Regions from separate parts of the Bacillus sp. UNCCL81 genome, predicted to be linked through region 2. Evidence: riboswitches for the same ligand, from Rfam matches in the RefSeq annotation. Region 2 holds a riboswitch; each other region holds the start of a gene.
The links. A riboswitch is a leader RNA that binds a small molecule or an ion and turns the genes downstream of it on or off. The one in region 2 is predicted to bind S-adenosylmethionine.
Positions count from the first base shown of each region.

Region 1 (3,410 bases), on a different contig from region 2:
GTCGCAAGTTTAAATGCATTAACAGCAACGTTCAGATAGCTTTCCCAGTTTTCGCGCTTTAATGGAAGTCCTTCACGAATTGCTGGCTCATCGACTTGAATCATTCGTATTCCGTTTTTCTCAAGCTCTTCAACTTCTGTTCTAATCGCAAGTGCAATTTGATTTGCAACATCGTAACGTGAAATATCATCTCGTACAAACGACCAGTTTAAAATTGTAATTGGACCTGTCAACATGCCTTTTACCGGTTTAGTTGTTAAAGATTGGGCATATACAGATTCTTTAACAGTCATTGGTTCTTGAAACGACACGTCTCCATAAATAAGTGGTGGTTTTACGCAACGAGATCCATATGACTGCACCCAACCAAATTTTGTGAATTGAAACCCAGCTAATTTTTCTCCAAAATACTCAACCATATCTGTTCGTTCAAATTCACCATGTACAAACACATCTAAGCCAAGTTCTTCTTGAATATCAATCCATTTTTTTATTTCTGCATAAATATACTCTTCATATTGAGTAGTAGTTATTTCGCCTTTACGCCATTTTAAACGCTGTCCTCTAACTTCCTGTGTTTGTGGAAAGCTACCAATTGTAGTAGTAGGAAGAAGTGGTAATTTGAAAAACTCTTCCTGAATAGATTGGCGAACTTTATAATCTGCCTCACGATTAACACTATATATGTGTAAATTTTGAATTGCTTGCTGAACTTGTTTGTTGTTTCGAACTGACGATTCATTTAAAGCTTGGATGGCTTTTGTGCTTTCATCGATTTCTGCTTGAATTGAAGTTTTTCCATCTTGCAAGCCTTTTGCAAGTATAACAATTTCTCGTAACTTTTCATCAGCAAATGATAGCGCACCTTTTAGAACTTCATCAAGCGTTTCTTCATTTTTCACTGTAACAGGTGTATGTAATAAGCTTGAGGAAGGTTGTACGATAACTTGCTCTTTTGAAACAAATTCCGTAATTTGTGTAAGAATAGAATGTTTATCATTAAGATTTGCACGCCATATATTACGACCGTCAATAACTCCAGCAGCAAGTATCTTATCCTTTGGGAAACCATACTTTTTAATCGAAGCTAGATTCTGACCGTTATCATGTACAAAATCAAGTCCAATACCATCAACTGGAAGTGAAATTACATCTTGGTAGTTGTCAATGCTCTCAAAGTAAGTTTGCAAAATCAGCTTTATGTTAGGTGCTGCTTCACGTAATGTTTGGTAGACATCGTTAAATAATGCAACTTCTTCTTTTGAAATAGACGTTGATAAGATAGGCTCATCTATTTGTACCCACTCTACTCCTTCTGTTTGTAGATCGTGTAAAATCTTAGCATAAAGAGGTACAAATTGATTAACGACCGATTTAAAATCATTTTCATTATAGCCTTTTGACAGTTTTACAAATGTTACCGGGCCTAAGATTACAGGCTTTCCTTCAATATTAAGTTTTTGTTTAGCCTCTTTATAAAATTCAAGAGGACGGTTTTCGACAAGAGTAGGTACTACTTCGCCCAACTCTGGAACAATATAGTGATAGTTTGTGTTAAACCATTTTGTCATTTCAGATGCAACGGCACCTTTCGTACCACGTGCGATCTCAAAATATGTTTCTAGCGATACTTTACCTCCACCATATTCAAAGCGCTTTGGCACTAGACCGAACATAACAGCCGTATCAAGAACATGGTCATACAAGCTAAAGTCTCCTACTGGAATCAAGTCAATTCCTTGATTCTTTTGCTTTTGAAGATGGTGTATACGAATTTCCTCTGTTTGTTTTAAAAAATCTTCTTTTTCTAGTTTACCTGCCCAAAACTGTTCAAGTGCTCTTTTCCATTCACGCTTTTCACCAATTCTTGGATAACCTAAATTAGAACTTTTTACTTTTTTCATCATTTATACACTCCTTGTTTTTTTGATGTCTGATTTTTACGTCTCAATAAAAAATCTCTCTTTTCAAAATAGAAAAGAGAGACTCATACGCATCGTTAACTTGAGTTGAGACCTTTTGGTTCCCAAAACACGTACTCCTCACTCCCCCCTATTCATCCGTAGGTACAAGCGCATACAACAGGCAGGTCTCCTGACTTAGACTCAACACTTCTTATCCCTTCCCATTTCAATTTTGAAACAGTGGTAAATTGATAAGTCGCTCCTCAATACAGTGGCGGGACCGTGTCGGATTTTAACCGAACTTCCCTTTTAAGCTGTGAAAATGACTTTCACAACACCTGATGCATTTTTTATTCAATTTTATTAACAAAACTTCAAAACACTCATAATAATAAAAAGCCCTCTCTAATTGAAATAGAGAGGGCTACAAAATTTATGGAATCCTCTCTTATTTTCCAAAGCAAAAAATGCTTTGCAGGAATTAGCACCTTTTCAACAATACTGCTGAATGGTTGCCGGGCTTCATCGGGCCAGTCCCTCCGCCTCTCTCAATAAGAGTTAAATAATTTATAATGTTTTGAATTTAATAGTCATGTTATCACGATAAACACAGGCTGTCAAAATAAACTTTCATAAATTTAATAAAAAGTCGTAAGTAGGATTGATTGTTCACATTTTGGTAGTTTAATTAGATATGGGAACAAAATTGGAGTTTAATTAAAAAGCTTCAGCTAAAAGGCCGGTTAAATTAAAACTAAAAAAGTAAGTGATACTTGGAAAGTAAACTTAGCTGATGAGTTTATTGATGGATTAAGGAATATATATGATCGAAGTAACGATAAAGATTTGAAATTAAGAAGAATCGACTCTACCAATTAAAAAAAATGTAAAATATATAGATATTTTAATATAACTAATACGTTAGTTAGCTGTTTAAGAATAGAGATTAAAATTCGTTATAAAAGAATTAAGTAGCGGGTTAGAAAATTAGTAGACATTACATTCATATTAGGAAAATTATGGATATTTTTTATGTTTTAATTAAATTCAATAATACTTTTCTCATAATCGGTTTTTATTTATATTTAAATAATTATTATTGAATTGTTAAGTAAAAACATTAAATTATAACAATTGTGAATTATCTAAACGTTTGTTATAATTTGTTTTACAATTTGATACGTGTAGAATCAGGTGTAGATTATGAGATTTGTAATCTACTTAAAAGGGAAGTTCGGTTAGAATCCGACGCTGTCCCGCAACTGTATTTAGGAGCGATTCGAAATATCCACTGTCTTTTCGTAAAATGAAGATGGGAAGGTTCGAAAAGTGATGATCATAAGCCAGGAGACCTGCCTGTTTCAGCACACATCATATACCTACGCGGATAGGGGGTGTTAAGTGCGAGCGAATGTGGCATGTTTTTTTAATTGATTAAAAACATGTTTATTAAACCATGAGTTCTGACTTAACAACTTCTTCTTAAAAGAAGTTGTTTTTTTATTG
Region 1 is NZ_FOMF01000003.1:22,124-25,533, forward strand. Features, by position in the region: gene metE (5-methyltetrahydropteroyltriglutamate--homocysteine S-methyltransferase) at 1-1,904, opposite strand, end outside; cobalamin riboswitch at 2,068-2,261, opposite strand; SAM riboswitch class I at 2,350-2,462, opposite strand; cobalamin riboswitch at 3,080-3,278, shown strand.
Region 1: it holds a riboswitch for S-adenosylmethionine, as region 2 does, so the genes downstream of both, metE (5-methyltetrahydropteroyltriglutamate--homocysteine S-methyltransferase) here and mtnK (S-methyl-5-thioribose kinase) in region 2, are expected to answer to the same signal.

Region 2 (3,410 bases):
AGCTCCTGTGGGATTATTTGGATAATTGATAAATAATATTTTACTAGCATCCAAAACGTCTTGAGGAATTAACTTATAATCTGGTAAAAATTGATTTTCTTCTAGTAATGGAAGCATGTATGGAACTGTTTTTGATAGAGATATACCAGATAAATAGTCCGGATAGCCTGGGTCTGGCACTAAAATTGTATCTCCCGCATCACATAAACAAAGTGGTAGCTCTACTAATCCAGCTTTTCCACCGAATAAGATGGCTACTTCTTCCTCTGGGTCTAAATCAACATCATACTCTCGTTTATAAAATTCTACAACAGCATTTTTTAGAGAGCTCATTCCTCTAAACGGAGAATAGCGATGAGTTAATGGATTTTCAACAGATTGCTGTAATGCTTTTATAATATGATCAGGTGTTGGTTGATCTGGATTTCCTTGACCAAGATTAATGACATCATGACCATTACTGATTGACTGATTTACTTTTTGGACTAGTGAAGCAAAAAATTGTTTTGGTAAATTGTTTAATAGTTTACTATGATTCAAGTTAATCACTCCAAAAATATAATAAAATTAATTTGAATAGATCGTTTCTTAATCGAATGATTTTCATGAACGACTGTTGCAATAACTTTCACCATCATATATGCTCGATTTAAAAATGTCTATAAAATTTAGAATAGGGTGAATAAATTGTGATTAAAACTGCGTGTATTCAATCTGATGTTATATTAGGTGATTCAAAGGCTAATTTAGAGAAAATGAAAACTCAAATAAACGAAGCTGTTAAAGAAAATGTCCGTATAATCGTATTACCGGAATTATGGACAACAGGCTATTGTCTGGAAGAAATTGGCGTACACACAGATCAACAAGAAGCAGTTATTTCTGAGCTTCAGTCAATCGCAAAATCAAATAACGTAATATTGATTGCTGGTTCGTTCCCAATTGCAAGAGAAAATGGTGTAACGAATACGTTAATTGTTATAAACAATACAGGTGAAGTAGTAAAAACCTATGATAAAGTTCATTTATTCCAGTTAATGAACGAGCATCACTATCTTCAATCAGGGGAAACTGATGGTCTTTTTGAAATCGATGGATTAACGGCTGCAGGTTTTGTTTGCTATGATTTGCGTTTTCCTGAATGGATTGGAGCGCATTCTCAAAAGGGTGCAAAAGTTTTATTTTTTGTTGCTGAATGGCCAATCCAAAGAATGAATCATTGGGAAATTTTATTAAAAGCAAGAGCAATTGAAAATCAATGTTATGTTGTTGCTTGTAATCGAGTGGGAAAAGATTTAGCGAATACATTTGGTGGAGGATCAATGATCATTGACCCTTGGGGAGAAGTAGTTACCAAAGGCAGCACGAATGAAGAAATCGTTTTTGGCGAAATTGATCCGAAAAAAGTTGATGAAATACGTGGTACAATCCCAATTTTTGAAGACAGAAAAGAAGGGATTTACAAAAAGTTTCAAAAAAATAATTGACAAATTAAAAAACGATAAACTAAAATACGATTATAAAATCAAATATGCGAACTCTTATTTCGAGTAGGCGGAGGGATTTGGCCCGACGATGCCCAGCAACCGACCGTAATACCATTGTGAAATGGGGCGTATTGTATACGCCTGAGCTTAAATGCTCAGTAAGGCACGGTGCTAATTCCAACAGAAAAGAAATTTTCTGGTAGATAAGAGACGAAAGCCAATTAGTATTGCCTCTTTTCGTCTCGGAAAAGAGGCTTTTTATTTTGCAAAATTCAAGGGGGATGAATTTAGTGACTGTCATTGAACGAAAAGAATATAGACCATTAACAGAAGCAACTGCAATTACTTATTTACAAAAACTTGGCTATTTTAAAAATGAACTATGTGAATGTATAGAAATAGGGGATGGGAATTTAAATTTAGTGTTTAAAGTTAAACCAGTAGGAAGTGAGAAAGGGCTAATTATAAAACAGGCTCTGCCATACGCAAAAGTTGTTGGTGAAAGCTGGCCACTTACATTAAAGCGAGCTACGATCGAGAGTAATGCTACAAAAATATACAATGAGCTAATCCCATTGCATGCACCGAAAATTTTAGAGCATGACGAAGATCAAGCCGTAACTGTCATGGAGGATCTTTCACACTTACAAATTTTACGAAAAGGTTTCATTGAGAAAAAAAGCTATCCGTTTTTAGCCGAACATATCGGTGAATTTTTAGCAAAGTCATTATTTTTCACTTCTGACTTTGGAACTTCACCTGCTAAGAAGAAAGAGCTAGAGTATCTTTTTAATAATCCTGACTTATGTGATATAACAGAAAATCTTGTTTATACAGATCCATTTTTTAATAGTGAAACAAATAGTTTTGAAGAAGATTTAACAGATGAAATTCAAGAACTTTGGAATGATGCTGATCTTCAAATTGAAGTTGCGAAATTAAAATTAGATTTCTTATCGAAAAAAGAAGCTTTATTACATGGTGACCTACATACGGGAAGCATTTTCGTATCTGAGACTGAAACAAAAATAATTGACCCGGAATTTGCATTTGTAGGACCAATTGGATTTGATTTAGGGCAAATTCAAGCAAATTTACTTTTTCAACTTTTCAGCCGTACTGAGCTAAAAGACGAAATTATCGAACACATTTTAAACATTGAAAAAGTTTTTAATGAAACATTTATTCAACTTTGGGAAGAGCATAGTGTTAGACCATTTAATCAAAAAGCTCTAATTAACGAAAAATTAGAAGGATATTGGGTGGATGCAATTGGGGTTATTGGATGTGAATTAATCCGAAGAAGTATCGGTCTTGCTCACGTTGAAGACATTGATTCACTGGAACATAACCAAAAAATTAAAGCAAAGAAAAAAGTCTTAAAATTCGGAGTTTATTGTATAAAAAATAGATTTACTATTAGAAATATTGGAAATTTACTTAATGGATTGGAGTAATAATTGATGACTACATTACAGCAAATACCTGAATCATTACAATGGAACGGTGAAAGTTTAAAAATTTTAGACCAAACAAAATTACCAACTGAAATATATTATTTTGATGCAACGACATTATTAGATGTACGTGAAGCAATCGTAAAATTACAAGTTAGAGGCGCACCAGCGATTGGCTTAGCAGCTGCGTATGGACTTTATTTAGGTGTCCGAGAACTTGAAACTGAACAAATTGATGAATTTCATCAACAAGCAAGAGTATTAGCAAATGAACTGATTAGCGCGAGACCAACTGCAGTAAATTTAGCATGGGCTGTTGAAAGACTAATTGAATCTAGTAAAGAAGCAGTGACTGTTTCCGAAGCTAAATTAATTATCATGGAAGAAGCGATTAAATTACATCTAGCAGATGAGGCAACTTGCAAGGAAATCGGTGAAAACGCTTTAACATTATTACATGACGGCG
Region 2 is NZ_FOMF01000002.1:1,186,346-1,189,755, reverse strand. Features, by position in the region: gene BM319_RS05930 (pyridoxal phosphate-dependent aminotransferase) at 1-546, opposite strand, end outside; gene BM319_RS05925 (carbon-nitrogen family hydrolase) at 693-1,487, shown strand; SAM riboswitch class I at 1,539-1,697, shown strand; gene mtnK (S-methyl-5-thioribose kinase) at 1,769-2,944, shown strand; gene mtnA (S-methyl-5-thioribose-1-phosphate isomerase) at 2,951-3,410, shown strand, end outside.

Region 3 (3,410 bases), 360 kb from region 2:
CAGATAGTTCTGACAATGAACGAACATGATCTCTCATAAACTCAGGTCCTGTTGCACAGTTTAATCCAATTGAAATAGGAGAAATATGTTCAATGGCTAAATAAAAAGCATCAATTGTTTGACCTGCTAATGTTGTCCCCATTGGTTCAATCGTCCCGGAAATCATAACTGGTAATTTTTTATTTAATTCGTTAAATGCATTACTAATCCCAATACAAGCAGCTTTAACATTTCTCATATCTTGACAAGTTTCAACTAATAAAACATCTACACCACCATTTATTAATCCAGTTGCTTGTCGATTATAAGCAGTAATTAATTCATCAAAAGTCACACCACCTGTTACACTAATTGCTTTTGTCGTTGGCCCCATCGCACCTGCAACATATACATCTTTACCGGATGCCACAACAGCTTGCTTTGCAATACTTGCTGCAATTTCATTTAGTTCAATATCTAAATGCTGTAAATTATAATCCGATAAAACAATATTTGTTGCTCCGAATGTATTCGTTTCGATAATGTCAGACCCAGCAAATATATATTCCTCATGAATTTCTTGTATAACATCTGGTCTTGTAACAACTAAATATTCATTACAACCTTCATATTCTTCTCCACCAAAGTCATCTGCTGTTAAATCTCTTTGCTGGATCATCGTTCCCATTGCTCCATCAAGAAGTAATATTTTTTCTTTTAATGCTACGTCTAATGTTTTCATAGTTGAATCTCCTCTTTATTGCTGCTTTTAGTAAATTGAATTAAGTCCTCTGTAATTTCATACTTCAAAAATGGAGTGATAAAATAAATGCCGTTAAATTTATCCTTTACATAATCAATAAGCTCTTTTGCAATTTTTTTACCTTCATCAACTGCTCTCTCAGGTTCAACTGATGAAATTCTGTTTCTTACCTCATCGGATAATGTAATTCCTGGAACTTCATAATGGATAAAATCAGCATTTTTCTTACTAACTAGTGGCATAATCCCAATAAAAATTGGCTGTTTAATATGACGAGTTGATTCATATAACCTATCAATCGTTTCAAAATCATAAATTGGCTGAGTTAAAAAGTAATCCGCTCCCGCCTCAACCTTTTTCTCAAGCCTTTTAATTGCGGCATCAAACTTTCGAACATTCGGGTTAAAAGCAGCAGCGACAGAAAATCTCGTTCCAGTTCCTAAACTTTTACCAGAATATAACCTTCCATCGTTCATTTCCTTAATCATTCGAATAAGTTCAAGTGATGCTACATCATATACTGAAGTTGCACCTGGAAAATCGCCTACTCTTGCTGGATCACCTGTTATTGCAAGAACTTCATTTAAACCTAAAGTTGAAAGTCCCATTAAATGAGATTGAAGTCCAATCATATTACGATCTCTACAAGTTAAATGCGTCAAAACTGGTACATCCAATCTTTGAAGAAGTGATGCCATCGCCACATTCGAAATTCTAGGTGAAGCTAATGGATTATCTGCTAGCGTAATTGCATCAGCCCCTGCGCTATGTAATGCTTTCGCTCCTTCAAAAAACTTTCTTGTTTGTAATGTTTTTGGTGGATCTAGCTCTGCTATAATCGTCGTTCTCTTTTTTGCCTTTTCTGCTAATGTTTCATTCTTTTGTTCTTCTTGCTTAGGGATTGTAATTTTTATTGTTCTGTTTTTTACATCTTTTTTTGTAACAGGCTGTAAAGTATCAATCTTACTTCGTAAAGCAGCGATATGTGCTGGTGTTGTACCACAGCATCCACCGATAAGTCTTACACCTTGTTCAATAAATGGTTTTGCCATATCTTCAAAATATTCTGGATTCGATTTGTATACGTATTTTCCCTCATTGTATAGTGGTAATCCCGAATTAGGAAATGCCGATAAGTAACCATTCGTTGGTAATGAGACAGTATTTAATGACTCCAACATATGAAGTGGTCCTAGATGACAATTGATTCCAACAACATCTGCACCCAAATCGATTAAATTAGGAAGAATTTTTTCGATATATTGACCACTTTGCATGACACCAATTTCTTGTAGTGTTACTTGTGCAATGATCGGTAAATCCGTTCTTCCTCTTAATAGATTTACAGCATCATATAATTCATTTTCATCATAAAATGTTTCAAGCATGATCCCATCTACGCCTTCTTCTAGTAAAGCTGAAGCTTGCTCAAGCAACATCATTTCACGTTCTAAAGCTGTCGTAAAAGTAGAACCTACATATTTCATTCCACCTATACCGCCAATTACTAATGCTCTTCTTTTTGAAGCCGCTCTAGCATTTCTAACAGCCATTTGATTAATTTGCTTAACCAGCTTTTCTAATCCATATTGTCTCAGTTTTCCAGCATTAGCACCGTACGAATTAGTTTGAATCACTTCTGCGCCAGCATCTATATATTGTTCATGTATATGAATGATTCGATCACGCTCTGTAATATTAAGTTCTTCAAAACAGCTGTGAAGTCCGCCAGAATACAAAAGCGTTCCCATTGCACCGTCACCTAAAACAATTCCATCTTTTAACTTTTCTAATAAACCCATTCAATCACTTCCCATTTAGATAAAATAAAAAACGCCATTCCCTCAAAAAAAATGAGAGAATGACGTTTAAGTACAGATTACGCCTTATCTCTCATGTTTTAAACATGCTGGATTTAGCACTTTTTAGCTTTCGCTAAAGTTGCCGGGTTTCAAAGGGCCAGTCCCTCCACCACTCTCGATAAGGATTATTTAGTTATATTTAATATAAAAACAGTTTACTATATTTATATGATTAAGAAAAGACATTTATGGAAAGATTTCCAAAAATAAATATATTTTGTTTACATAATAGTATTATTTAACTATTTTTAAAGTGTGCTAGTGCTAATAGCGGATAAATTTCATTATAGCTATGATAGTGAATATAAAACTGACCAGGTAAACCTAATCCAGTTGGATAAGTTAATGCTTTATTAGTCAATTCACTTTGAGTAGTTAAAAATTTAATCCCTTTTCTAATTACTTCATCTTCCTTATTACGAATTGAAAGTAAAGTATCAACTGCCCATGCTGTTTGGCTAGGTGTACTATATTTTAAAGAAATATATTTATTTTTAACAGCTGAAAGACCCGATTCTCCCCAACCTCCGTCTTCATTTTGAATACTAACTAACCATTTTTCAGCTTTTTTAATCACCTCATGATTTTTAGGAATTCCAACGGCTCTTAAGCCAGTAATCGCTGCCCAAGTTCCATAAATATAACAAATACCCCATCTACCATACCAACTACCATTTGATTTTTGGTTTTTTAAAAGCCAATTAACCGTCTTTTTCACAATCGGATCATCGTTTGAAACCGTCGTATAATTTCCAATAAATTCTAAAATACGTCCAGTTAAATCTGCAGTTGAAGGATCGATAATT
Region 3 is NZ_FOMF01000002.1:827,246-830,655, forward strand. Features, by position in the region: gene metH (methionine synthase) at 1-721, opposite strand, end outside; gene BM319_RS04060 (bifunctional homocysteine S-methyltransferase/methylenetetrahydrofolate reductase) at 718-2,544, opposite strand; SAM riboswitch class I at 2,626-2,729, opposite strand; gene BM319_RS04065 (terpene cyclase/mutase family protein) at 2,843-3,410, opposite strand, start outside.
Region 3: it holds a riboswitch for S-adenosylmethionine, as region 2 does, so the genes downstream of both, BM319_RS04060 (bifunctional homocysteine S-methyltransferase/methylenetetrahydrofolate reductase) here and mtnK (S-methyl-5-thioribose kinase) in region 2, are expected to answer to the same signal.

Region 4 (3,410 bases), on a different contig from region 2:
AGATGAGGCTGGTGAAAAACTTAGAAGATTGTTAAAAAGAGAATTTCCACAGGCAGAGCATCTGTACATTGATAGAAGTTATCGAGAAGTGGCAACAGCTCCGAGTCAACATTTAGCTAGTGTATTATTAGGAGCGGATATTTCGGTATTTACAGATTATTTACGTACAAATTAAAGAGGAATTAAGATCATGCAGCAATGGACAAAGAATGAAATAATGCAAAGAGTTCAATCAAAAGAGACTACAGTTATTTATATCTATACCGCAATGTGTGGTACATGCCAAGTAGCTTCTAAAATGCTAGAAGTTGTAAATGAGATTCTGCCAAACTTACCAATAAGTAAGGTGAATATTAATGAAATAGTGGAAGAAGCTCAAAGTTGGAAGGTTGAAAGTGTACCTTGTTTACTTATTTTTGAGAATGGGGAAATGAGACAAAAAATCTACGCTTTCCAATCGGTACCATATTTACATGAATTGTTAAAAAAATATAATTTATATATTAAACGATGAGTGCATTCAGTATGTTGCACTCTTTTTATATGTCTTAAAATATTTCCTGATTTTAGACATATTTCTCGGGAAATGAGTTGAATGCTGTAGAAATAAAATTAAAATATAGATTTTTATCAAGGTAAATGTCGAGCGAAATATAAAGAATACACCTCTTATCTATGAGAAAATAAGATAAAGAATCCAAGAAGAGGTGTTTATTATGGAAATCAAGGAGTGGATTGGACTAGCTAGAAACTTATTTATAAAAAAAGAATATTTACAAATCATTTTGCCAATCGAAGAAAGGATTGTAGAATTTAACTGTCTAAATGAAAAAGTTTTTATAAAGTTAAGTAAAAAGGCTCCTTTTATCGAGGTAATTGATCGTTCGATTCCGCAACTTAGAGTTAATTTTTCAAAAGATGGATGGGAATATCTATATTCAGGTTCTCAAAGGTTAGGACTTTTATTAAAACTGAATGATGCTTCTTTTGAAGGGAATTATCGATTATTACTACTAATGGAAACGATTTTTCAATATACGAGCGTTGAAAACGAAAAAAAACTTTTAGAAAATTGTTGACAACTACTGTCTAACTTTGTAGAATTGGACTTACGTTAAAGAAATTACGTTAAACAACTTAATAGATCGTAAGTTAGCTCTTATCGAGAGAGGTGGAGGGACTGTGCCCTGTGAAACCCAGCAACCGTCAATGATCGTCATTGAAATGGTGCTAATTCCTGCAAAGCATATGCTTTGAGAGATGAGAGAAAGGAATACTTTTTGTATGTTAAACCTTTCTGCTCATGTGAGTTGAAAGGTTTTTTTGTTTTATCCGACTAAAAAAGTACTTACTTACAAAAAATTGAAAGATAAGTTGTTAGAATGTTTTGAAAGGAGATCAAGTGTATGATTCAAATAAATAATGTAAGCAAAACTTACAAAGGTAAAAAAGGCACAGTTACCGCAGTACAAAATGTTTCTTTAAATATTGAAGCAGGTGAAATTTTTGGCATGATCGGATATAGCGGCGCAGGGAAAAGTACGTTATTACGTATGCTAAATGGACTTGAGTCCCCTACATCAGGTGAAGTAATTATTAATGGTCAATCGATCTCTAAATGCTCATCTAGTCAATTAAGAAAAGCAAGACAAAAAATAGGAATGATTTTTCAGCATTTTAATTTATTGTGGTCGAGAACTGTATTAGAAAATATACTTTTCCCACTTGAAATTGCTAAAGTTTCAAAAAAGGAAAGCATTAATCGTGCGAAAGAATTAATCAAACTTGTAGGTCTTGAAGGAAGAGAAAATGCTTATCCTTCTGAACTTAGTGGAGGTCAAAAGCAACGTGTTGGAATTGCAAGAGCACTTGCTAATAACCCTGATGTTCTTTTATGTGATGAAGCGACATCTGCATTAGATCCAGAAACAACAGATTCAATATTATCTTTATTGACAAATATTAATAAACAGCTTGGTATTACAATTATCCTGATTACTCATGAAATGCATGTTATTCAAAAGATTTGCCAACGAGTAGCTGTAATGGAAAACGGAAATGTAGTGGAAGAAGGCCATGTTGTTGATGTATTTACTCGTCCTAAACAAGCAATTACAAAGAAATTTGTGACGCAAATCAAAGGTAATGATGAAGGTGAAGTAATTTCTCAAGGTGATGGGAAGGATAATACTTACAAGCTAACCTTTAAAAATGGTCAAGCAGATCAACCACATATTTCTGAAGTAGTTAAGCACTTTGATATTGAGATTAACATTTTGCAAGGAAAAATTGTTCAAACTGCTGAAGGCTCTTATGGGACAATGAAGATTCAACTTGTTGGAGACATAAATAACATCAAAGAGGCAATCACTTATTTAGAATCAAAACAAGTTGAAGTGGAGGTAGCATAAGATGACACAACTTTTTCCGAATGTTGATTGGGATGCAATGCTTTTAGCTTCTCAAGAAACATTATTCATGACAGTAATAGCTGCGCTTGCAACGTTCATTTTTGGACTAATAATAGGTTTATTCTTATTTTTAACTAGTAAAGATCAGTTACTTGAAAATAAATTTTTTAATACTATCCTAGCAGCGTTTGTAAATATTTTTCGTTCAATACCCTTTATCATTTTAATTATTTTATTAATTCCATTTACGATCTTTATTCTTGGCTCTATGCTTGGAGCAAAAGCAGCATTACCTGCACTCATAATTGGTGCTGCACCATTCTATGCAAGGATGGTCGAAATCGGCTTACGAGAAATTGATAAAGGTGTAATCGAAGCTGCAAGAGCAATGGGAGCTAGTACCTTTACAATCATCTTGAAAGTATTAATTCCAGAAGCATTACCAGCAATAATTTCAGGTTTAACTGTTACTACAATCGCAATTGTTGGTTATACAGCTATGGCTGGTGTAGTAGGTGGTGGCGGACTTGGTAACTTAGCATTTATGGAAGGATACCAACGTTCTAATAACCAAGTAACGCTTGTTGCGACAGTAATTATTTTATTAATCGTATTCATTCTTCAATTTATTGGAGATTTAGTAACAACAAAAATAGATAAAAGAGCTTAACATAAAGGGAGGAACTAACAGTGAAATTCAAAAAAATCGCAAGTTTATTAGGAGCAGGTGTTTTAGCATTATCTTTAGCAGCATGTAATAAAGGTGGAGAAGATAAAAATAAAGAATTAGTTGTTGGTGCATCAAATGTACCGCACGCAGTTATTTTAGAACAAGCTAAACCGCTTCTTAAAAAAGAGGGGATTAACTTAAAGATTGTTAAATTCCAAGATTATGTTCTACCAAATAAAGCATTAGCTTCAAAAGAATTAGATGCAAACTATTTCCAACACATTCCATATTTAGAGTCTCAAATGAAAGAAAATGGTTATAAATTTGAA
Region 4 is NZ_FOMF01000006.1:317,537-320,946, forward strand. Features, by position in the region: gene BM319_RS15340 (ribonuclease M5) at 1-175, shown strand, start outside; gene BM319_RS15345 (thioredoxin family protein) at 191-514, shown strand; gene BM319_RS15350 (hypothetical protein) at 717-1,079, shown strand; SAM riboswitch class I at 1,157-1,267, shown strand; gene BM319_RS15355 (methionine ABC transporter ATP-binding protein) at 1,407-2,411, shown strand; gene BM319_RS15360 (methionine ABC transporter permease) at 2,413-3,081, shown strand; gene metQ (methionine ABC transporter substrate-binding lipoprotein MetQ) at 3,102-3,410, shown strand, end outside.
Region 4: it holds a riboswitch for S-adenosylmethionine, as region 2 does, so the genes downstream of both, BM319_RS15355 (methionine ABC transporter ATP-binding protein) here and mtnK (S-methyl-5-thioribose kinase) in region 2, are expected to answer to the same signal.